One region of the Duffyella gerundensis genome, then DNA from elsewhere that is predicted to be linked to it. Evidence: predicted binding sites of a transcription regulator. Region 1 holds the regulator's gene; the other holds the start of a gene.
What was found. Region 1 encodes PhoB, which activates phosphate uptake and scavenging genes when phosphate is short. Its sites were predicted from a motif close to CTGTCATAAAACTGNCNNAT; they were not measured.

Region 1 (11,886 bases):
AATCAGCAGCATCACCAGTGACGGTGGCAGCCAGGAAAGCCCCTGCTCCGCCAGCGGCAAATGCGTCATGACGTCTGGCAGCATGCCGGAAAAGCTGGTGGTTTTAATGGCATCAACGATGCCAAACAGCAGGCTTACCAGCATAGCCGGTGCCACGATGCGTGCACTTTTATTCCACCAGCTAAGGGTAAAACTCAGCACGACGAGCACGATGCACGGCGGATAAATTGCGGTCAGAACCGGGATAGAAATCTGGATTAAATGGCTCAGGCCGAGATTAGACACCAGCATCGAGAAGAGGCCAAGGATAATTACCAGGGTTTTGTAAGATAAGGGCAAATATTGCGCAAAGAACTCGGCACAGGCGCAGGTCAGGCCAATCGCCGTCACCATACAGGCGACAAAAATCAGCGCGGCAAGGAAAATCGAGCCGTAGTTGCCGAAGGTCTGCTGCACATAGGCATGCAGGATTTCGGCGCCGTTAGCGTCCGGTTTCACCAGCGAACCGATGCCGGAACCGAGCTGGAACAGGCTCAGGTACACCAGCGTTAAGCCGACGCCAGCAATCAGGCCAGCCATAATGGTGTAACGGGTCAGCAGCTTGCTGTCCTCAACACCACGCGAACGGGCAGCATTGACAATCACGATGCCGAACACCAGCGCGCCCAGCGTATCCATGGTCAGATAGCCGTTAACGAAGCCGGTGGAAAACGCTGCGTGCTGATAGCTCTCCGCCGCTGATTTCAAACCGCCTGCTGGCCAAACCAGCGCGGCGATACCGAGCACGGTCAGCGCCACGATTTTCAGCGGGGCCAGATAGTGGCCCACGGTATCCAGCAGTTTGCCCGGATAGAGCGAAATGGCGATTACCAGCGCAAAATAGATCAGGCTGTAGACAAACAGCGGCATGGTGCCGTCGCCGGTCAGCGGCGCGATGCCGACGGCAAAAGAGACGGTCGCGGTACGTGGCGTGGCGAACAGTGGGCCCACCGCCAGGTAGCAGACGGTGGCCAACAGCAGGCCTGCCGCTTTACCAATCGGCGAACTGAGCGCGTCAATGCCGCCCCCGACGCGCGCCAGCGCGATGACTGTCAGCACCGGTAGCCCAACCGCGGTGATCAAAAAGCCGATAGCGGCCACCCAGACGTGATCGCCTGACTGCATGCCGACAACCGGAGGAAAGATAATATTGCCCGCGCCGACGAACAGGGCAAAGGTCATAAAGCCCAGCGCGAGGATATCCCTGGAAGTTAAACGATGTTTCATAGACGGCCCGTACTGTTGTTGCGATGAGTGATGTTTGGGTTGTCCAGCCTGTGGATGTTTTCGTGCAGCATCCTTCAGGGAAAAAGCGGCAAAATAATGCGGAGCTTTAAACGCAGAAATAGCGAGCAGATCTGTTATTTACACAGTGCAATATGCGGACAACGGCGCCAAGTAAATCGTTTATAGCGGGGAAAGGCAATACGGGATCGGAAAAGCAGAGTGATATAGCGCGGGCGAGCAGAAAGTTAGCGAAATCGTTTAAACTATTCAATAGAAGCATTACATGATGTGTAGTTTATTTACACAGTCGCTGAGCATATCGGTCATATGAAGCGATTCAGTTGCACAGAAGGCGCGGTTTACGCGCCTGTCTGCACAACTTTACGCCATCACCACACTTGTTGCGCGATATCGACCACCAGACGAATCTTCGCCCACTGCTGCGCTTCCGTCAGGCTGTTGCCCTCTTCAGTTGAGGCAAAACCACACTGCGGACTGAGGCAGATCTGGCTCAGATCGACAAACTGCGCCGCTTCGGCCAGGCGCGCTTTCACCACCGCCGGGTCTTCCAGTTCGCCCTGTTTGGTGGTGATTAAGCCCAGTACCACCTGCTGTTTGCCTGGCTTAATAAAGCGCAGCGGTTCAAAGCCGCCGGCGCGTTCATTGTCATATTCCAGGTAAAAAGCATCAATATTAACGCTGCCAAACAGAATCTCAGCCACCGGCTCGTAGCCGCCTTCGGAGATCCAGGTTGAGCGGAAGTTGCCGCGGCAGACGTGCAAACCGATGATCAAATCGTCCGGTTTGCCTTCGATTGCCTTGTTCAACACGCGGGCATAAATACGTGCCAGCTCTTCCGGATCGTCGCCACGCTCGCGGATTTGGCGCTTTTGATCTTCCGAACAGAGATAGGCCCATACGGTGTCATCGAGCTGCAAATAACGGCAGCCTGCCTCGTAAAAGGCGGCGATGGCCGTGCGATAGGTCAGCGCCAGATCGTCAAAATAGTCATCCATATTCGGATAGACGTCGGCATCAATGGTTTTGCGACCGCCGCGGAAGTGCAGCACGCTTGGGCTGGGAATGGTCATTTTTGGCACCGCATCACCGGCGATGCTTTTCAGATAGCGGAAATCTTCCAGCATCGGGTGCTGACTGAAGCCGAGCTTGCCGGTAACGCGCACGCCGTGGGCTTTGGTCTGCACGCCGTTGAACTGAATGCCCTGCTCGGCTTCATAGAGCTCCACGCCGTCCAGTCCGGCAAAAAAGTCAAAGTGCCACCAGGCACGACGAAACTCACCGTCAGTGACCACCTGCAGGCCGTTGGCTCGCTGCTTGTTCACCACATCGAGAATCTGTTCATCTTCAATCTGACGCAGCGTAGCGGCATCAATGTCGCCAGCGGCAAACTGCGTGCGCGCCTGTTTAATCGCCTGTGGACGCAGGAAGCTGCCAACGGTATCGGCACGGAAAGGGGCGGTGAACTGGCTCATGAACGGGCTCCTGAAAGTGAATCCTTCCTGCCGGTGATTGCGGCAGGAAATAATTACCAACTGTTATTTACAGCCATCTGGATGGCTATATGTCTGGAGGCAGATTGACATGCTGTACGCAGCGGCGCAATAGAGGAAAATTCATGTCCCATGAAATTAATTCATGTTGAGCGTCAGGGTGTGTTGAACAGCCGTTGCGCCTGTACCACCTGCTCAGTGGAAAGCGGCAGATAGCCGGTGCGCGGAATCATCGCCTGTCCTTGCGCCGAGAGCACATAGTTGACGAAGGCGAGCGTGCGCGGCTCAAGCGGATGTCCCGGTGCTTTATTGACGTAGAGATAGAGCGGACGAGCAAAGGGATAGCGACCGCTGCGGATCGCGTCCACGGTGGGCGCAACCGGCGTACCCGCGTCACCAACCAGCGGCACGATTTTCACGCCGCTGAGATGAAAACCCATGCTGGCATAGCCGATAGCGTTAAGGTTACTGGCCACCGCCTGCACCACAGCAGCAGAGCCGGGGAATTCCGCCACGTCGTTGCGAAAATCGCCGTCGCACAGCGCCTGCTGCTTGAAAAAACCCCAGGTGCCAGAAGCGGAGTTGCGGCCCTGACGGGCAATCGTGCGGTTCTGCCATTGCGGCTGCGCCAGCAGATCGCCCCAGCGCTGCGGCACATGTGTGCCACCGCAGCGGCGAGTGACCGAAAACAGCGCATCCAGCTGCTGTACGCTCAGCTGCTGCAGCGGATTGTCCTGATTCACCATCACCACCAGCGCATCCATCGCCACCGGAATGGCCAGCGGCGGATAGCCATATTTTTCTTCAAACAGGCGGCGTTCCGTGGCCTGCATGGGCCGACTCATGGCGCCGAGCTGCGCGGCACCGGCAGCCAGCGCGGTCGGCGCGGTAGAAGACCCCGCCGCCTGCACCTGCACGTTAACGCCAGGATAGAGCCGGTTAAAATCCTCGCCCCACAGCGACATCAAGTAGCCGAGCGTATCGGAACCGACGCTGGTCAGATTGCCGGCCAGCATGCCTTCTTTTGCCTGCGCCAGCGGGCCCGTCAGCAGCAGCAGAGCCAAAATCAACGCTTTCATCGTTATGCCTGCAAGGGGTTAATGCACGGCATTTTCAGCCAGATCCGCCTGCACAATCAAGCCTGGTGGCAAGGTAAAGCTGAAGGTAGTGGCTTTACCCGGCTGGCTGGTGATCTCCAGTCGGGCGTTATGGTGGCTGAGCGCATGCTTCACGATCGCCAGCCCGAGGCCGCTGCCACCGGTTGCCCGCGATCGCGCTTTGTCGACACGATAAAAACGTTCGGTCAGCCGCGGCAGGTGCTCTGCGCTGATACCGGGTCCGTCATCGCTGACGCTGAAGCGCACGCCATCGCGCACCCGCTGCCAGCTGACGCGAATATGCGTGCCTTCTGGCGTATGGTTAACGGCGTTGTACACCAGGTTTGAAATGGCGCTGCGCAGCTGCTCATCGTTGCCGAACACCTTCAGCTCGCTGTCAAAATCAAAGCTGATGGTATGGCGGCCGCTGCTCAGTGTTTCCGCCTCGCGTTGCAGCAGGCGCAGCATAATCGGCACATCGACTTTTTCAGAGAGATCGACCACCGGCGCGGCTTCAATACGCGACAGCGTCAGCAGCTGTTTAACCAGGCTGTCCATGCGCCGCGTCTGTTCCTGCATGGTGTGCAGCGCTTTATCCCGCGAGCGTCCTGCCATGCCGGCATCGTTCATCATTTCCAGATACCCCTGCAGCACGGTAAGCGGCGTACGCAGTTCGTGACTGACGTTGGCAAAGAAATTTCGCCGCGCGCCCTCCAGCTGATGTTTCTGCGTGACGTCGCGCGCCACCAGCAGCCACTGGCCTTCGCTGTAAGGCATGACGCGAAATTCGAGGTGGCGCTGGTTGTTCATCACCAGCGTCAGCGGTTTCGCAAAATCGCGCTGGCGAATATAGCGGGAGAATTCCGGATAGCGCAGCAGGTTGAGGATATTCTGGCCATTATCTTCCGGCCAGCGCAGCCGCAGATGTTGCTGCGCCAGGCCGTTGCACCAGAAAATATTGCCCTCTTCGGTGGTCAACACCAGCGCATCGGGCAGCGACTCGGCTCCGCTGCGAAAGCGTTTGATCAGATTGCCCAACTCGCGGCGGCGGCGGCGGTTACGTAACTGCATCTGATAAAGCCCGTAAAACAGCGGTTCCCAGCTGCCGCGTCCGGTAGGCGGCGTCATGGTGCGGTCAACCCACAGCCAGTTCGAGAGCTTCATCAACTGCCAGAAATGCCAGAACAGCACGGCCAGCACCGCACACAATAAAAACCAGGCCAGACCGCCCAGCAATAAACCCAGAATAGCGGCTGGCAGAATCGCCAGCAGTAATTCCAGCAATAATCTCTTCCAGGAGAGGCGTTCCAGCACGAGTGTGACTCCGGATCAGTAGCGGGCGGAGAAACGATACCCTGTTCCACGCACGGTTTGTACCATGCGATCGTGTCCGGAGAGTTCCAGCGCCTTACGCAAACGCCGAATATGCACGTCCACGGTGCGATCTTCCACGTAGACGTTGGTGCCCCAGACGTTATTCAGCAGCTGTTCGCGGCTGTAAACCCGTTCCGGATGCGTCATGAAAAAGTGCAAGAGTTTGTATTCAGTAGGGCCCATTTCCAGCGGCGTGGTTTCTGACATCACCCGATGCGATGAAGGATCAAGGCTCAATCCCTGCATTTCAATCACCTCTTCCACCGCCATCGGTGAAATACGGCGCATTACCGCTTTGATGCGCGCCATCAGCTCTTTTGGCGAAAAAGGCTTGGTAATGTAATCGTCGGCGCCGACTTCCAGGCCACGTACCCGATCTTCCTCTTCACCGCGCGCGGTCAACATCATCACCGGAATATCCCGGGTCATCGCTTCACGCTTCAGGTGTTTAATGAACTGAATGCCGCTGCCGCCTGGCAGCATCCAGTCAAGCAGGATCAGGTCCGGCCAGGGTTCAATCAGCATATTGATCGCGCTGTCGTAATCTTCTGCTTCTATTGGTTGGTAGTCGTTCTGCTCCAGCACAAAACACAACATTTCACGAATGGGGGCTTCATCTTCGACAACCAAAATACGCTTAGCCATTATTGCTCCTGCGAATGTGACCCGGGTCACTGGGATTTGCGGCGTCATTATGCGTCAGTTTTATGACAGATTTATGAAAAAAGCACGGGGGTGCCGCACGGTTTTTAACACTTCTGTTACCGCTTTCCTTCGCCCCTTTTTATTTTCAGTCGGTATAATCGGCGGTGTCTTTTCATTGCCCGGGAATCAGCATGCGCATCATTCACACCTCCGACTGGCATTTGGGTCAGTTTTTCTACACCAAAAGCCGCGCACCGGAGCATCAGGCTTTTTTTAGCTGGCTGCTGGCGTGTGTCGAGCAGCATCAGGTGGATGCCATTGTGGTGGCGGGCGACATTTTTGATACCGGCTCGCCGCCGAGCTACGCCCGCGAACTCTACAATCGCTTTGTGGTGCAGCTGCAGGCCACCGGCTGTGAGTTGGTGGTGCTGGGTGGCAATCACGATTCCGTTGCCACCCTGAATGAGTCGCGCGAACTGCTCGCCTGCCTGAATACCCGGGTGATCGCCGCTGCCAGCGACGATCCTGCCGATCAGGTGCTGCTGCTGAAAGATCGCCAGGGTCAGCCGGGCGCGCTGCTCTGCGCCATTCCCTTTTTGCGGCCGCGTGACATTCTGCGCAGCCGCGCTGGGCAGTCCGGTCGTGAAAAACAGCAGAGCCTGCTGGAAGCGATCAGCGAGCACTATCAGCGCTGCTATCAGCAGGCGCTGACCGAACGCGAGCGCCGCGGCGATCGCCTGCCGATCGTCGCCACCGGCCATCTGACCACCGTCGGCGTGACTAAAAGTGACGCGGTCCGCGACATCTATATCGGCACGCTGGACGCCTTTCCGGCGCAGGCGTTTCCGCCCGCTGATTACATTGCACTCGGCCACATTCATCGGGCGCAGCGCATCGGCGGCAGCGAGATTATTCGTTACAGCGGCTCGCCCATTCCTTTGAGCTTTGACGAGTGCGGCAGCGAAAAAAGCGTTTTTCTGCTGGAATTCAGCGGCGATCGGCTTAATGAGATCGAGACGCTGGTGGTGCCGGTGTTTCAGCCAATGCAGATTCTGAAAGGATCGCTGGCGGAGATTGAGCAACAGCTGACCCCGTTCCGTCACGGTGACTATCCGCAACCGGTGTGGCTGGATATTGAAATCGCCACGCTGGAATACCTCAATGATGTGCAGCGTCACATTGAACAGCTCACCGCCGATCTGCCGGTTGAAGTGCTGCTGATTCGCCGCAGCCGTGAACAACGCGAGCGTCATTTCGCCAGCCATCTCAACGAAACCCTGAGCGAGCTGCAGCCCGATGAGGTCTTTGCCCGGCGTCTGGCGCAGGAGTCGCTCTCTGAGCAGCAGCAAACCACGCTGCGTCAGCTCTTTGCGCAAACGCTTGATGGCCTGAATGACGATGAGACGTCCACATGAAAATATTGACCCTGCGTTTTAAAAACCTCAACTCACTGCGCGGCGAATGGAAAATAGATTTCAGCGCCGAGCCGTTTGCCAGTAACGGCCTGTTTGCCATTACCGGCCCCACTGGCGCGGGCAAAACCACCCTGCTGGATGCCATCTGCCTGGCGCTTTATCATCAAACGCCGCGCCTTGGCCCGCTATCGCAGACGCAGAATGAACTGATTACCCGTGATACCGCCGAATGTCTCGCCGAAGTGGAATTTGAAGTCAAAGGCGTCGCCTGGCGCGCCTTCTGGAGTCAGAACCGCGCGCGCGGCGCGGTGGATGGCAAGCTGCAGGCGCCGCGCGTCGAGCTGGCGCGCTGCGATGACAATGTCATCGTGGCCGATAAGGTCAACGACAAGCTGAAGATGATCGAAACGCTCTCTGGCCTCGATTTTGCTCGCTTCACCAAATCGATGATGCTGTCGCAGGGTCAGTTTGCCGCCTTTCTGAATGCTAAAGCGGGCGAACGCGCCGAGCTGCTGGAGGAGCTGACCGGCACGGAAATCTATGGTCAGCTGTCGATAGCGGTGTTTGAACGGCATAAAAGCGCACGGCTGGCGCTGGAATCATTACGCACGCGCGCCTCGGCGATGGCGCTGCTGGATAGCGCCAGCGTGGCTAATCTGCAACAGCAGCTGGATGTGCTGGGCGAACAGGAACAGCAGCTTAATCAGCAGATTGAGCAGCTCAGTCAGGCGCAGCGCTGGCATGAACAGCAGCAGCAGCTGGCGCAGGATGCCGACGCTGCCAGTCAGCAACAGCAGCAGACGCAGCAGCACTGGCAACAGCTGGCGCCCGAGCGCGAACGTCTGGCACGTGCCGCACCGGCCGAAGCATTGCGCACGGTGTGGCAACAGCGCCAGCAGGTCAACGAGGATTTGCAGCAGCTTGAACAGCAGCTAAGCCAATTGCAGCAGCGCATGACACAGCAGCAAGCGGAACAGCAGCAACTGCAACAGGCGCTGGCGCTGGCGGCGGCGCGGCGTCAGCAGCAGTATGACGCTCAGTTAGCGGTTCAGCATCTCACTGAACAGGTGATTCCGCTGGACAGCCAACGAGAACGCATCGATCAGCAGATCGCGCAGCTACGCACCAGCTGCGACGATCATGCCGCTGGCGTGGCAACACAGCAGCGTGCTCAGCGTGAGCAGCAGCAGACCCTTCAGGATTTACTGACGCAGCAACAGCGGCAACAGCAGTGGCGCGAGGCGCATCCGCATCTGGCGCGTTGGGGCGAAGCGCTGCCCGCCTGGCGTGAACAGCTTCGTCAGCTGCAGCAGGCGGAACAGCAACAGGCAGAACTTACCGCCGCGCTGAACCAGCAGCAGCGCGATCGACAACAACACAAGCAGCAGCTTGATGCCTTGCAGCAAACGATGGCGCCGCTGCTCAGCCAGCAGCAGATCGCCGAACAGCAGGCAGCCGAGGCGGAGCGCGCGCTGGCGGTGCTGCACCAGCAGCATGCGCCAGAGCAGCTTCAGGCCAGCAGCGAGCGGCTGATGCAACAGCGCCCGGCCCGGCAACGGCTGGCCCTGCTGGCACCGCAACTGAGACAGCTGACAACGCGCCAGCAGAAACAGCAGCACAGCCAGCAACAGCTTCAGCAACAGCAGCAGGAACATGAACAACAGCTGGCGCTGCTGCGTCAGCGCTGGGCAGAAAAACATCAGCATCTAAAAGATCTGCGTGAGCGCTGCGAGCTGGAAAAGCAGATTGCCGATCTCGCCGGTTATCGTGCCCAACTAACGTCTGGCGCGCCCTGCCCGCTCTGCGGCGCCTGTGAACATCCGGCGATTGACGCTTATCAGACCTTAACCCTCACTGAAAACCAGCTGCGATTGCAGCAGCTGGAACAGGAAGTGAAGCAGTTGGGCGAAGAAGGCAGTGCCAGAAAAGCGCTGCGGGAAGGCGTGCAGATGCAGCAGCAACAGCTGACGCGCGAGCAGCTTGAGCTGACGCAGGAGCACGAGCAGTGCCTGCATCAGTGGCAGCAGCTAAACGAATTACTGGCGCTGAGCATCGCACCAGAACAGCAGGCGGAGATCGACGCCTGGCTGGCGCAACAGGATGCAGAAGAGGCGCAACTGGCGCAGCAGCAGCTGACACTCCAGCAAGCCAGCACGCGCGTCCAGCAGGCAAAAGAGCACTACTGGCAGGTGCAGCAGCAGTGCCAGCAGCAGCAACAGCAGCAGCAGTTGCTCATTCAGCAGCTGGACAACCTGACGCGCAGCGCTGAACAGGCTCACCAACAGCAGGAAAAAGCGCAGCAGCACTGCGCCGTGCTGGCAGAGGCTTTCCACGCTTCGCTGGCGCCGCTGGCATCGCCTGCCGTTGACCAGCGCAACGACTGGCTTGAGGCACGCCAGCAGGAGTGGCAACAGTGGCAGGAAAGTGAGCGCGCACTTACCGAGTTGGCCCAACGACTAGCTGAACGACAACAGCAGCTGGCACTGTTAACGCAACAGCTGCAGCAACAGGAGGCGCAGCTGCAACAGTGGCAGCAGGAGCTGACATCGCTGCAGCAACAGCGGGCAAGCCTGCAGCAGCAGCGCCAGCAGCTGCTTGGCGATCGGCGCGTCGATGATGCGCGTCAGCAGGCGCAACAGGCGCTAACGCAGGCCGAACAGGCGTTAAATGCCGCCACGCAGCAGAGCCAGCAGGCGCAAAATCAGCTTAATATTCTTGACGGCGAACAGCGTTCGCTTTCCGCTCAGTGCCTAACATTACGGCAGCGCGCCGAAATCACCGCCGCTGCGTTCCGTGAGGCGCTGGCTGAACAGGGCTTTAACGATGAAGCCACATTCCAGGCAGCGTTGCTGGATACCAGCGAGGCCGCGACATTACGTGCGGCGCAGCAGCAGGCGGAACAGGCATTGCAGCGCGCCAGCGTGCTGGCCGATCGGGCGCAGTCTGCCCTCGCCGCTCATCAGCAAAAGCAGCCCGCGCTTAACCTGCCGCTGGCTGAACTGACCGAAAAGCTGGCACAGCTGCGCCAGCTGGCGCGAGAGAATGCACAGCAGCAGGGTCAGTCGCGTCAGCAGCTGGAGAGCGATAGCAAGCTGCGTGAACAGCAATCGGCGCTGCTGACTCAGATTGCCGACGAAGAGCAGTCGCTGCTTAACTGGGGCTTGCTTAACGAGCTGGTCGGCTCCGGCAGCGGCGATAAGTTTCGTAAATTCGCGCAGGGGCTGACGCTGGATCATCTGGTCTGGCTCGCTAATCGCCAGCTTGATCGGCTGCATGGCCGCTATCTGTTGCAGCGTAAATCGGAAGAGGCGCTGGAGCTGCAGGTGATTGATACCTGGCAGGCAGACAGCGCGCGCGATACGCGCACCCTGTCCGGCGGCGAAAGCTTCCTGGTGAGCCTCGCGCTGGCGCTGGCACTCTCCGATCTGGTCAGCCACAAGACGCGTATCGAATCGCTGTTTCTCGATGAGGGATTTGGCACGCTCGACAGCGACACGCTCGATGTGGCGCTTGACGCGCTGGATGCGCTCAACGCCAGCGGCAAAACCATCGGTGTGATCAGCCATGTGGAGGCGATGAAGGAACGTATTCCGGTACAGATTCGGGTGCGGAAAATGAACGGGCTCGGTTACAGCAAGTTGGATCGGCTATTTTCAGTGTAATCGCGCTTTCGGCGGCGGCGGCTTTTGGGTAGCCTGTGGACCTGATCAATAAGGAGTGACGTAGTGAAAATTCAGGTTATCGCGCTGGCAGGCGCATTCTGGCTGGCGGGCTGCGCCAGTACGCCGTCGACGACGGCAGCGCCCTGTGCGTCCGGCGTGTCCACTGAGCAGTGCCGCTGGCTGGCTGAGGTCAATGCGAACATTCAGCGCAACTTTGTCGGCTACGATCGTTACGTCGGGCAGCAGTGCGTGGTCAGCGTTGCGCGTAATGCGCAGGGGAAACTCAACGTGCTGCGCACCGAAGGCGATGAGGCGCTCTGCCTGAAAGCCTGGCACACCATCGGCAGCGTAAAAAGCTGGCCGTTGCCGCCAACCCAGGCACCCGAGACATTTCAGCTGAACTTCAAGCCGCTGCGTGCGACTACACCGCCAGCTCATCCTGCCGCCACTGCCGCGGACTGATGCCAAACCAGCGGCGAAACGCCCGTGAGAAGGCGCTGACCTCGGAATAGCCGAGCAGCAGCGCCATCTCAGAAATGCTCAGCTGCCGGTTTTGCAGATAGTGCGTCGCCATTTCACAGCGCACGTTGTCCACCAGCGCGGTGAAGCTGATGCTCTCCTCGCGCAGCCGTCGTTGCAGCGACCAGCTTGATAAGCCCAGCTTTTCTGCCACCTCTTCCAGCACGGGCTCACCCTGCATCAGCGACAAATTGACCTGCGAGCGCGCCTGCTCAACGATATTTTGCGGCGGCGCCTCGCCGTTGAGCCGCCGAATCGCATCCTGCATCACCATCAGCAACAGCGGATCGCTTTCCGGCATCGCTCGTGCCAGATCGCGTTTAGCGATCACCAGAGAATTGCAAGGCTGATCGAACCAGACCGGCGCATCAAACACCTTGCTGTGATCGTGCCACTG
Region 2 (11,886 bases), 1.1 Mb from region 1:
GCTGACCAACAACAATGCCCAGGGCGAATACTACATCACTGACATCATTGCCCTGGCGCATCAGGAAGGCCGCACCATCACCGCTGTTCATCCGGATCGCGCCAGCGAAACCGACGGCGTTAACAATCGTCTGCAACTGGCAACGCTGGAACGTGTTTATCAACGCGAACAGGCGGAAAAACTGCTGCTGGCTGGCGTAATGCTACGCGATCCGCAGCGATTCGATCTGCGTGGCGAGCTGAAGCATGGTCGCGACGTTGAGATTGATATCAATGTGGTGATCGAAGGCAACGTTACGCTGGGCGATAACGTCAAGATTGGCGCCGGTTGCGTCATTAAAAACAGTGTTATCGGCGACGGTTGTGAAATCAGCCTTTATTCCGTGATCGAAAACGCCACGCTGTCGACCGACTGTACCGTAGGTCCATTTGCGCGTCTGCGTCCGGGCGCTGAACTGGCAGAAGGTGCGCACGTCGGTAACTTTGTCGAGATGAAAAAAGCGCGCCTTGGCAAAGGCTCCAAGGCCGGGCATTTGAGCTATCTGGGCGATGCTGACATTGGCGCTAACGTTAACATTGGCGCTGGCACCATCACCTGTAACTACGATGGCGTCAATAAATCAGTGACCACCATCGGTGATGATGTGTTTGTTGGTTCTGATACTCAGCTGGTGGCGCCGGTCAACGTGGCCGCAGGGGCGACTATCGCCGCAGGAACCACGGTGATGCACGATGTTACCGCGGCCGATCTGGTTTATAACCGAAAAGAACAGCTGCAAAAATCGGGCTGGCAGCGGCCAGCGAAGAAAAAGTGATGATTTACTTGCGCCGGCCAGCGATGCCGGCGCGAAATCGATAGCGGCCTCTACAGGCGCGTTATCCTACTTATCCGCAGAAGATGGATAAGCATAATAAGCCCCACTCTCTACAAGGCTCGGGGCGCCGGTCAACCGGCATATCAGATCATAAGACAATGCAAATGGCGCGAAACGCCATGAGTCAGGAAATTAACTATGTGTGGAATTGTTGGCGCTGTAGCACAACGTGATATCGCAGAGATTTTGTTAGAAGGTCTGCGTCGTCTGGAATATCGCGGTTACGATTCGGCCGGGCTGGCCGTAGTCGACAGGCAAGGGCATATGACGCGTCTGCGTCGCCTGGGTAAGGTTCAAAAGCTGGCTGAAGCAGCCGAGCAACATCCGTTAATTGGCGGAACCGGCATTGCGCATACGCGCTGGGCCACGCACGGCGAGCCGTCAGAAGTGAATGCGCATCCCCATGTTTCCGGGGCGATCACCGTGGTGCATAACGGCATCATTGAGAATCATGAACCGCTGCGTGCGCTGCTGACTGAACGCGGCTATCAGTTTGTCTCTGAAACCGACACCGAAGTGGTGGCGCATCTGGTCAACTGGGAGCAAAAACAAGGCGGCTCGCTGCGCGAAGTGGTGCAGCGTGCGATTCCTCAACTGCGCGGCGCTTACGGCATGGTAATCATGGACAGCCGTGATCCCGCTGTGCTGGTGGCCGCCCGTTCTGGCAGCCCGCTGGTGATTGGCCGTGGCGTGGGTGAAAACTTCATCGCCTCCGATCAGCTGGCGCTGCTGCCGGTAACCCGTCGCTTTATCTATCTGGAAGAAGGCGATATCGCGGAAATTACTCGCCGTGAAGTGGCTATCGTCAACGTGCGTGGCGAAAGCGTACAGCGTGCCGAAATTGAGTCTAACGTGCAGTATGATGCCGGTGATAAAGGTCTTTATCGTCATTACATGCAGAAAGAGATTTACGAGCAGCCGATGGCGATCAAAAACACCCTGCACGGGCGTTTTAGCCATGGCGAAATCGATCTCAGTGAGCTGGGCCCGGAAGCGGCGACGCTGCTTGGCCAGATTGAGCATGTACAGATCATCGCCTGTGGCACCTCGTATAACTCAGGTATGGTGGCGCGTTACTGGTTCGAAGCATTGGCCAACGTCACCTGCGACGTCGAGATCGCCTCTGAGTTTCGTTATCGCAAATCTGCCGTGCGGAAAAACAGTCTGCTGATCACACTGTCGCAGTCTGGTGAAACCGCCGATACGCTGGCCGCGCTGCGTTTGTCAAAAGAGCTGGGCTATTTGGGTTCGCTGGCAATCTGCAACGTGGCGGGCTCATCGCTGGTACGCGAATCCGATCTGGCGCTGATGACCAAAGCGGGTACCGAGATTGGCGTAGCGTCGACCAAAGCCTTTACCACGCAGCTGACCGTACTGCTGATGCTGGTGGCAAAAGTGGGCCGTCTGCACGGCATGAGTCTGGAAAAAGAGCATGAAATCGTTCATGCGCTGCAGGCACTGCCGAGCCGCATCGAACAGATGCTGGCACAGGATAAGCTGATCGAAAGTCTGGCTGAGGGCTTCTCTGACAAGCATCATGCGCTGTTCCTTGGCCGCGGCGATCAATATCCGATCGCTATGGAAGGTGCGCTGAAGCTGAAAGAGATCTCCTACATTCACGCGGAAGCCTATGCCGCTGGCGAGCTAAAACATGGTCCGCTGGCGCTGATTGATGCCGATATGCCGGTCATCGTCGTGGCACCCAACAACGAACTGCTGGAAAAGCTGAAGTCGAACATTGAAGAAGTACGCGCTCGTGGCGGTCTGCTTTATGTGTTTGCCGATCAGGATGCGGGCTTCAGCGACAGCGAAGGAATGAAGATCATTTCGCTGCCGCATGTGGAAGAGGTGATTGCACCGATTTTCTACACCGTGCCGCTACAGCTGCTCTCCTACCACGTCGCGCTGATCAAAGGCACCGACGTCGATCAGCCGCGTAACCTTGCCAAATCCGTTACCGTTGAGTAAGCAAGCGGGCCTGCTCAGGCCCGTTTTACGCTAAGTCCGCCGTAACAGGCTTTATAAATCATCACCGGTATCGTTACAGGACCGGTGATTTTTTTTGCGTACTCTTTGCGGAACAGGCACTGACGATCAAATGTCGCCTCAGGCGGATGGCAAGATGAACGCTCAACAGGGAACAGGAGACGATGTATGTCAGTGAACGATTGTGGATTGAGCCATATAGCGTTGCAGGTAAGGGATCTGGAAAAGAGCGTGGCCTTTTATCAGCGCTATGCCGGCATGCAGGTGATTCATCAGCGCGAGCCAGGCATTGCCGAGGCGCAAAAAGTGGCCTGGCTGTCCGATCTTACCCGCCCGTTTGCGCTGGTGTTGGTGCAATCACAAAGCACGGTTGATACGCCGCTGGGGCCTTTTGGACATATTGGCGTGGCCTGCGCCAGCCGCGATGAAATTGATGCAAAAGTGCGTCTGGCTGAGCAGGAGGGCGTACTGCGGCGGGCGGCACAGCAATCTGCTGCACCGGTAGGTTATTGGGCCTTCTTCGCCGATCCGGATGGCAACACGCTGGAACTCTCTTACGGTCAGCAGATCGGTATGGACGTGATTGCCGCTCAACAGCAAGCAGGCGAATAGTTCTACAGCGTCATCGTCCGCTTTTTGCCCGGCCACGTCAGTCGATAGCTGTCATCCACCCAGCCCAGCAGCTCGTCGTCATCCATTGGGCCCTCAAGCAATAACGTGACCCAATGCTCTTTGTTCATATGCCATGCCGGATAGACGCCCGGCTGCTGTCTCAGCGATCCGGCAACGCCTGGCGCTACCTTGATATTGATCGCCTCGACCAGCGCATCACTCTCTGCGCCCAGCTTGCTGGCGGCAATTTTTATCAGCAGGGCATACCATTTTCCGCTGTCACCATGCCGAAACACCGCGTAGTCGGGCAGTTTAGCCCAGGGATAGTCGGGCGCCGTGCCGTATCGATTTTGCATATGGGCAATAAACTGTTGCCGATCCATCTTCCGCTCCTGCATAACGACCAGGGCATTAGCTCATCAACTTTTCCGTACCTGATCAAGCTGCAAATTCTTGCGCACGCCTTTATCCAGCACGCGTGATGGCGCAAAGCGGCGTAAAAAGGCCAGCTGAGCAGCGGCCTTGCCTGCCGTATAGCGTATTTTTGGCCGCCCGGTCTGTGCCACACGCACCACAACCTGCGCAACATCATCGGGCGTATCAGCAATATTCATTGCCTGGCGAATGGTTTGTGTCACGCTGGCACGCACCGTGCTGTATTCCGCCAGTGGCCGATCGGGCGCGATGGTATGGGTATCAAATGCGGTTTTCGTATAGGCAGGCTCGATCACCGATACTCTGATGCCCTGCGTACGCAGCTCATGGTCCAGCGCTTCTGAATAGCCTTCAACTGCATGTTTACTGGCGGCATACAGTGCCACATAAGGCATAGCAATCACGCCGAGAATGGAACCAATATTGATAATTCGCCCCGATCCCTGACGACGCATATGCGGTACCACAGCGCAGGTCATGCGCACAATGCCCATGAAATTGGTGTCAAAAAGCGCCCATGCCTGTTGGATGGAACTCTCTTCGGCAGCGGCAGGCGCAATACCAAAGCCGGCATTGTTGATCAGCAAATCGATGCGCCCTTCACGAGCAATGACCTCTTTGATCACCGCGTCGACCGACTGTTCATCGGTAACGTCCAGCGACAGCAGGGTAAAGGTCCCGGATGATTGACTGTCTGCACGTCGGCTGGTGCCGTAAACGCGATAGCCTGCGGCGGCAAGTTGCCTTGCACAGGCTTCACCGATGCCTGATGAGGCGCCGGTGACCAGAGCAACTGGGGTGTGTGTCATGACGCAATATCCTTTATTAAGTCTTGGGTGACGCTGCCGGAAGTGGCCATCACCGGCAGCAGCGCAGGGAGTTAGCGCACCGTTTTATAACGTTCGGCGGCTTCATGCTGTTTGAGATCGATAAACAGGCTCTGACGGGCGATATCCAGCGTTTCCCAGCGTTCAGCGTTATGCAGCGGCGGAATAGTGATGCCTTCACGACGGTCGAAGCCATGAAGTGCCGCATCGACCAGCTCGCCCACTTCCATCATCTGCGCCGCCGTCGTGATATCAATTCCGGCGCGATCCCAGATTTCGGTATAGGTGCCAGCTGGCAGCACCGCCTGCACATACACGCCTTTCGCCGTTAATTCATGGCGCATCCCCTGCGTCAGAAACAGCACAAAGGCTTTGGTGGCGCCATACACCGTCATGCCAAATTCAGGTGCCAGACCGACCACCGAGCCGATATTCACAATCGATCCACTGCCTGCCTGAGCAAATCGCGGCGCGACAGCACTGGCCAAACGCGTCAGCGCGGTGACGTTGAGCGCAATCAGCGCGTCGATGGTCGCTGGCGTCTGCGTCGTAAATTCGCCGGACTGACCGATACCGGCATTGTTAATCAGCGTGTCGATGCGCGTATCGTCACGCAGCCGCGCTTCTACCGCGAGCAGGTCGTCGGCCCGGGTCAGATCGGCCTGCATAACATCAACGCCAACGCCATATTCCTGGCATAAGCGCAGCGCCAGCGTATCCAGCCGCGCTTTATCTCGCGCCACTAGCACAAGGTCGTGGCCGCGACGAGCGAAGCGTTCGGCATAAGTTGCACCGATGCCGGAAGAGGCACCAGTAATCAGCACAGCAGAAGGCGTAGTCATATGATGTTCTCTCTGTTATCAAAAGGGGCGCCTTAAACAGGCGGCGGTAGTCAACTCACCGGCTTAATAATTACGATCATCATCTAAAGAGTCAACTTATTTTGATTATGGTCGTAATCAATAAGCACGTGCGGTTTATTGCGCGCAGACATCTGACGTAGCGCGAAGTGAAATATGCAGATCGCAAAGGCGGCAGATTTTCTGCAGAAATGACGAATAATTAAAGCGTTACGCACGGTGGGCTGGTGATGATGTCTTTGTAAGGTATCGCCAGAAGCCTCCTGCGGATGAACGAATTGTCCTGGTGCTTCTTAATGGTCTTTATTATATATAGTTGTAACTAAAATGCCGGGCTGTGCCAAAAAAATGGCAACAATTGCCTGGTTTATCAGCAGGATTCTGTTGTGTTGCAATCAGTCACGACGCCACGCCGTATCGTCCAGCGGCAACCGCGCTACGGCAGTCAGGGCGCAAGGCTTCGCAAGCTGATGCGGGTAAGGTATAGTCCGCTTCTTTGCGGAGGAACCATGCTGACTAACTCATCCACTCGTCTCAATAAATACATCAGCGAAAGCGGCATCTGTTCGCGTCGCGACGCCGATCGCTATATCGAACAGGGCAACGTTTTCATTAACGGCAAACGGGCCGCCGTGGGCGCGCAGGTGTTTGCCGGAGACGTGGTAAAAGTGAATGGTCAGCTGATTGAGCCGCGTGATGAAGAAGACCTGGTCCTGATTGCGCTGAATAAGCCGGTGGGCATTATCACCACCATGGAAGAGGGCGAACGCGACAACATCAGCGATTTCGTCAACCACAGCAAGCGTGTTTTCCCGATCGGACGACTGGATAAAGATTCGCAGGGACTGATTTTTCTTACCAATCACGGCGACCTGGTGAATAAGATCCTCCGTGCCGGTAATAACCACGAAAAAGAGTACGTGGTGACCGTCAATAAACCGATCACCGACGAGTTTATTCAGGGCATGGGCGCGGGTGTACCGATGCTCGGCACGGTGACCAAAAAATGCAAAGTGGTAAAAGAAGCGCCGATGGTGTTCCGCATTACGCTGGTGCAGGGGCTTAACCGACAAATCCGCCGTATGTGTAAGCACTTTGGCTTTGAGGTGACGCGGCTGGAACGCACGCGCATCATGAATGTTAATCTCAAAGGCCTGCCGCTGGGTGAATGGCGTGACTTAACCGACGATGAGCTGATCGAACTGTTTAAGCTAATTGAAAACTCGACCTCGGAAGAGAAGCCTGGCAAGAAGGCGCCAGCGAAACCGAAAGTAAAAAAGCCCACAGTGAGCGCGCCGAAAAGCAGTGAAAAAGCGGACGGCAATGCCGCCTCACGTAAACGCTTTACCCAGTCGGGCCGACGTAAGAAAGGGCGCTAAACCCAGCGGCGCTGTTTTTCCCGCAATCTTCTGCCCTCAGCAGCACGATCTGAACGCCGGGCGATCGTGCTGAATTCCCCGTCATAAAACTGTCATATTTCGTACATTTTACTGTCACCAAACTGTCCTATTTTCCCTCCAGCAGCAATCAACAATCTTATAAAACGACAATTTATCTGACATTGCTCCCCTGGAGGGAATATGACACTGATGCGTAGCACCGTAGCCCAAATCGTCGCAGCGACCCTTTCACTGAGCGCGGTAACGGCGTTTGCCGCCACCGATCTTACAGGCGCTGGCGGCACGTTTCCGGCGCCGGTGTATGCCAAGTGGGCAGCGGAGTACCAGCAGGCAACCGGTAGCAAGGTTAACTATCAGGGCATCGGTTCCTCTGGCGGCGTAAAACAGATCATCGCGAAAACCGTTGATTTTGGTGCCTCCGACGCGCCGATGAAAGAAGAAGACCTGCAGAAAAATGGCCTGTTCCAGTTCCCGACCGTGATTGGCGGCGTGGTGCTGGCGGTAAACCTGCCGGGCATCAAATCAGGTGAGATCGTGCTGGACGGTAAAACCACCGGCGATATCTATCTGGGCAAAATCAAAAATTGGGACGACGAAGCGATTAAAAAGCTGAACCCTGGCCTGAAGCTGCCGTCGACCAACATCAACGTTGTGCGTCGCGCTGACGGCTCCGGCACCTCTTTCGTGTTCACCAGCTATCTGGCAAAAGTGAACGAAGAGTGGAACAGCAAAATTGGCAAAGGTAACACCGTAAACTGGCCAACCGGCTTGGGCGGCAAAGGCAATGACGGCGTCGCCGCCTTTGTTCAGCGTCTGCCGGGTTCTATTGGCTATGTGGAATACGCTTACGCCAAGCAGAACAACCTGACTTACACCAAACTGATGGATGCTGACGGTAAAGCGGTGGCACCTACCGAAAGCAGCTTCAGCAACGCCGCGAAAGGCGCAGACTGGAGCAAAACCTTTGCTCAGGACTTGACCTTCCAGAAAGGCGCGGATGCCTGGCCAATCACCTCAACCACCTTCATTTTGGTTTACAAAGATCAGGCCAATGCGGAGAAGGGCGGAGAAGTGCTGAAGTTCTTCGACTGGGCGTACAAAAACGGCGATAAAACCGCCACCAGCCTGGATTACGCCACGCTGCCCGATTCTGTGACCGAGCAAATTCGCGCTGCATGGAAAAGCAATATCAAAGACAGCTCAGGCAAGGCGTTATATCAGTAAGCATTGGCAGGGCCGGTTCGCCGGCCCCTCCCCCCGGCGCCCGCAGTGCCGCTTCATGACATCCTGACTATTGAGACTTCTATGGCTGCAACTAAGCCGACGTTCAAAGCGCCTGGCAAGCAAGGCGATATCCTGTTCGGCGCGCTGGTAAAACTGGCTGCGCTGGTTGTGCTATTGCTGTTGGGCGGCATTATCGTCTCCCTGATCATCTCCTCCTGGCCGAGCATTCAGAAGTTTGGCTTCTCTTTCCTGTGGAATAAAACCTGGGATGCACCCAACGAGCAGTTTGGCGCGCTGGTGCCGATTTATGGCACGGTGGTCACCTCGTTGATTGCACTCATTATTGCTGTGCCGGTGAGTTTCGGCATTGCGCTGTTCCTGACGGAACTGGCTCCCGGCTGGCTGCGCCGTCCGCTGGGCACGGCGATTGAGCTGCTGGCTGCCATTCCAAGTATTGTTTACGGCATGTGGGGGCTGTTTATCTTCGCCCCGCTGTTTGCCGAATACTTTCAGACGCCGGTGGGCGACGTACTTTCCGGCATTCCGTTTATCGGCGCGCTGTTTTCCGGCCCGGCATTTGGCATCGGTATTCTCGCCGCCGGGGTGATCCTCGCCATTATGATCATTCCTTACATCGCCTCGGTGATGCGCGATGTGTTTGAACAGACGCCGGTGATGATGAAAGAGTCCGCGTACGGCATTGGCTGTACCACCTGGGAAGTGATCTGGCGCATCGTGCTGCCGTTTACCAAAAACGGCGTGATCGGCGGCATCATGCTTGGCTTAGGTCGCGCACTGGGCGAAACCATGGCGGTGACCTTTATCATCGGTAACACCTACCAGCTCGACAGTCCGTCGCTGTTCATGCCCGGCAACAGCATTACCTCGGCGCTGGCCAACGAATTCGCCGAAGCGGAATCGGGCGTGCATGTTGCCGCACTGATGGAACTGGGACTGATTCTGTTTGTTATTACCTTTATCGTGCTGGCGATCTCCAAACTGATGGTGATGCGTCTGGCTAAAAATGAAGGAGCGCGCTCATGACCGCCCTGGAATTACAGAGTCGTGCTGAGCTACAGGCATCACGCCGTAAAATGCAGGCCTGGCGCAGCACCAAGAACAAAATTGCGCTGGTGCTGTCGATGCTGACCATGGCGTTTGGTCTGTTCTGGCTGGTGTGGATCCTGTGGACCACGGTGACCAAAGGCGTGGATGGCTTCTCGCTGGCGCTGTTTACCGAAAGCACGCCGCCGCCGAATACCGCGGGCGGTGGTCTGGCAAACGCACTGGCGGGCAGTGGCCTGTTGATCCTCTGGTCAACGGTAATTGGTACGCCGCTTGGCATTATGGCGGGTATCTATCTGGCGGAATACGGTCGTAAATCCTGGCTGGCGGAGGTGATTCGTTTTATCAACGATATCCTGCTTTCGGCGCCGTCGATCGTTGTCGGCCTGTTTGTTTACACGCTGGTGGTGGCACGCATGCAGCACTTCTCCGGCTGGGCGGGCGTGATTGCGCTGGCGCTGCTGCAGATTCCTATCGTGATTCGTACCACCGAAAACATGCTCAAGCTGGTACCTGACAGCCTGCGTGAAGCGGCTTACGCGCTCGGCACGCCGAAGTGGAAGATGATTTCTGCTATCACGCTGAAAGCTTCTGTCTCGGGCATCATTACCGGCGTGCTGCTGGCTATCGCGCGTATCGCCGGGGAAACCGCTCCGCTGCTGTTTACGTCGCTGTCGAATCAGTTCTGGAGCACCGACATGATGCAGCCGCTGGCTAACCTGCCGGTCACCATCTTTAAGTTCGCCATGAGCCCGTTTGCCGAATGGCAAAGCCTGGCCTGGGCGGGCGTGTTGATTATCACGCTGTGCGTCCTGCTGCTGAACATCCTGGCGCGTGTGGTTTTCGCCAAAGGTAAACACTAATTTTTTCGCGCGGCGAAAGCGGCGCCAGTAATGAGAGAACAGCTATGAGTATGGTAAATCAGACCCCCGATAAGATTCAGGTTCGCGATTTGAACTTCTATTACGGGAAATTCCATGCCCTGAAAAACATCAATCTGGATATCGCCAAAAACCAGGTAACGGCGTTTATCGGTCCGTCCGGCTGTGGCAAATCCACGCTGCTGCGCACCTTTAATAAGATGTTTTCGCTCTATCCCGATCAGCGTGCAGAAGGCGAGATTTTGCTGGATGGCGAAAATATTCTTACCCTCAGCCAGGACATCGCCCTGCTGCGCGCGCGCGTCGGCATGGTGTTTCAGAAGCCGACGCCGTTCCCGATGTCGATTTTTGACAATATCGCTTTTGGCGTGCGCCTGTTCGAGAAGTTGTCACGCGCGGAGATGGAAGAGCGCGTACAGTGGGCGCTGACCAAGGCGGCGCTGTGGAATGAAACCAAAGACAAGCTGCATCAGAGCGGCTACAGTCTCTCCGGCGGCCAGCAGCAGCGTCTCTGTATTGCACGCGGCATCGCTATTCGTCCGGAAGTGCTGCTGCTCGACGAACCCTGCTCCGCGCTGGATCCTATCTCAACCGGCCGTATCGAAGAGCTGATCACCGAGCTGAAGCAGGATTACACCGTGGTTATCGTCACCCATAATATGCAGCAGGCGGCGCGTTGCTCTGACCACACCGCCTTTATGTATCTGGGCGAGCTGATTGAGTTCAGCGACACCGACACCCTGTTTACCAAGCCGCATCAAAAACAGACTGAAGATTACATCACTGGCCGCTACGGCTGATCCACGGAGACGTAAATGGATAGCTTAAATCTGAACAAACATATCTCCGGCCAGTTCAACGCCGAGCTGGAGCACATCCGCACCCAGGTTTTGATCATGGGCGGTATGGTGGAGCAGCAGCTCACTGACGCGATTACCGCCATGCACAATCAGGATGGTGAGCTGGCGCAGCGGGTCATTGATGGCGACCAGAAGGTCAACATGATGGAAGTGGAGATCGACGAGGCGTGCGTGCGCATTATTGCCAAGCGCCAGCCTACCGCCAGCGATTTACGTCTGGTGATGGCGATCATCAAAACCATTTCCGAGCTGGAACGCATTGGTGACGTGGCGGAGAAAATTAGCCGCACCGCGCTGGAGAAATTTGGCCAGCAGCATCAGTCGTTGCTGGTTAGCCTTGAATCGTTGGGATATCACACCGTGCAGATGCTGCATGACGTGCTGGACGCCTTTGCGCGCATGGATTTAAGCGCGGCCATCGATATCTATCGCGAAGACAAAAAGGTCGACCAGGAATATGAAGGCATCGTGCGTCAGCTGATGACCTACATGATGGAAGATCCGCGCACTATTCCCAGCGTGCTGACCGCGCTGTTTTGCGCGCGCGCCATTGAGCGCATCGGCGATCGCTGTCAGAACATCTGCGAAATTATTTTCTATTTTGTGAAAGGCCAGGACTTCCGCCATGTTGGCGGCGACCAGCTGGATAAACTGCTGGCTGGCGACGAGAGCGGTAGCAATCCTGCCTAAGCGCTAAGCGGGCAGGGGAACGCCCTGTTGCACCGCGCATGATTCCGCCTGGCATGTCGAGGCCGCCAAACTTATACTGGCGGCCTCTTCTCTTTCCGGGCAAAACAATGCGCGCTTCCTCACCGAAAAAACAGGCCACGCCAGGCAAGGCGATGCTGGCTGCCGTCAGTGG

Region 2: the regulator PhoB is predicted to act here: its motif matches at 7,052-7,071, upstream of pstS (phosphate ABC transporter substrate-binding protein PstS).

What each region holds. Positions count from the first base shown of each region.
Region 1 covers NZ_LN907827.1:1,029,615-1,041,500, reverse strand. The annotation lists gene brnQ (branched-chain amino acid transport system II carrier protein) at 1-1,266, opposite strand, end outside; gene EM595_RS04675 (cobalamin-independent methionine synthase II family protein) at 1,656-2,759, opposite strand; gene EM595_RS04670 (PstS family phosphate ABC transporter substrate-binding protein) at 2,933-3,856, opposite strand; gene phoR (phosphate regulon sensor histidine kinase PhoR) at 3,875-5,188, opposite strand; gene phoB (phosphate response regulator transcription factor PhoB) at 5,204-5,893, opposite strand; gene sbcD (exonuclease subunit SbcD) at 6,085-7,308, shown strand; gene EM595_RS04650 (SbcC/MukB-like Walker B domain-containing protein) at 7,305-10,970, shown strand; gene EM595_RS04645 (cell envelope integrity TolA family protein) at 11,034-11,432, shown strand; gene qhpR (AraC-like transcriptional regulator QhpR) at 11,392-11,886, opposite strand, start outside.
Region 2 covers NZ_LN907827.1:3,751,707-3,763,592, reverse strand. The annotation lists gene glmU (bifunctional UDP-N-acetylglucosamine diphosphorylase/glucosamine-1-phosphate N-acetyltransferase GlmU) at 1-814, shown strand, start outside; gene glmS (glutamine--fructose-6-phosphate transaminase (isomerizing)) at 1,013-2,842, shown strand; gene EM595_RS17155 (VOC family protein) at 3,029-3,472, shown strand; gene EM595_RS17150 (MmcQ/YjbR family DNA-binding protein) at 3,475-3,855, opposite strand; gene EM595_RS17145 (oxidoreductase) at 3,892-4,716, opposite strand; gene EM595_RS17140 (SDR family NAD(P)-dependent oxidoreductase) at 4,788-5,576, opposite strand; gene rluF (23S rRNA pseudouridine(2604) synthase RluF) at 6,104-6,973, shown strand; gene pstS (phosphate ABC transporter substrate-binding protein PstS) at 7,175-8,218, shown strand; gene pstC (phosphate ABC transporter permease PstC) at 8,300-9,262, shown strand; gene pstA (phosphate ABC transporter permease PstA) at 9,259-10,146, shown strand; gene pstB (phosphate ABC transporter ATP-binding protein PstB) at 10,191-10,964, shown strand; gene phoU (phosphate signaling complex protein PhoU) at 10,980-11,714, shown strand; gene EM595_RS17105 (MFS transporter) at 11,822-11,886, shown strand, end outside.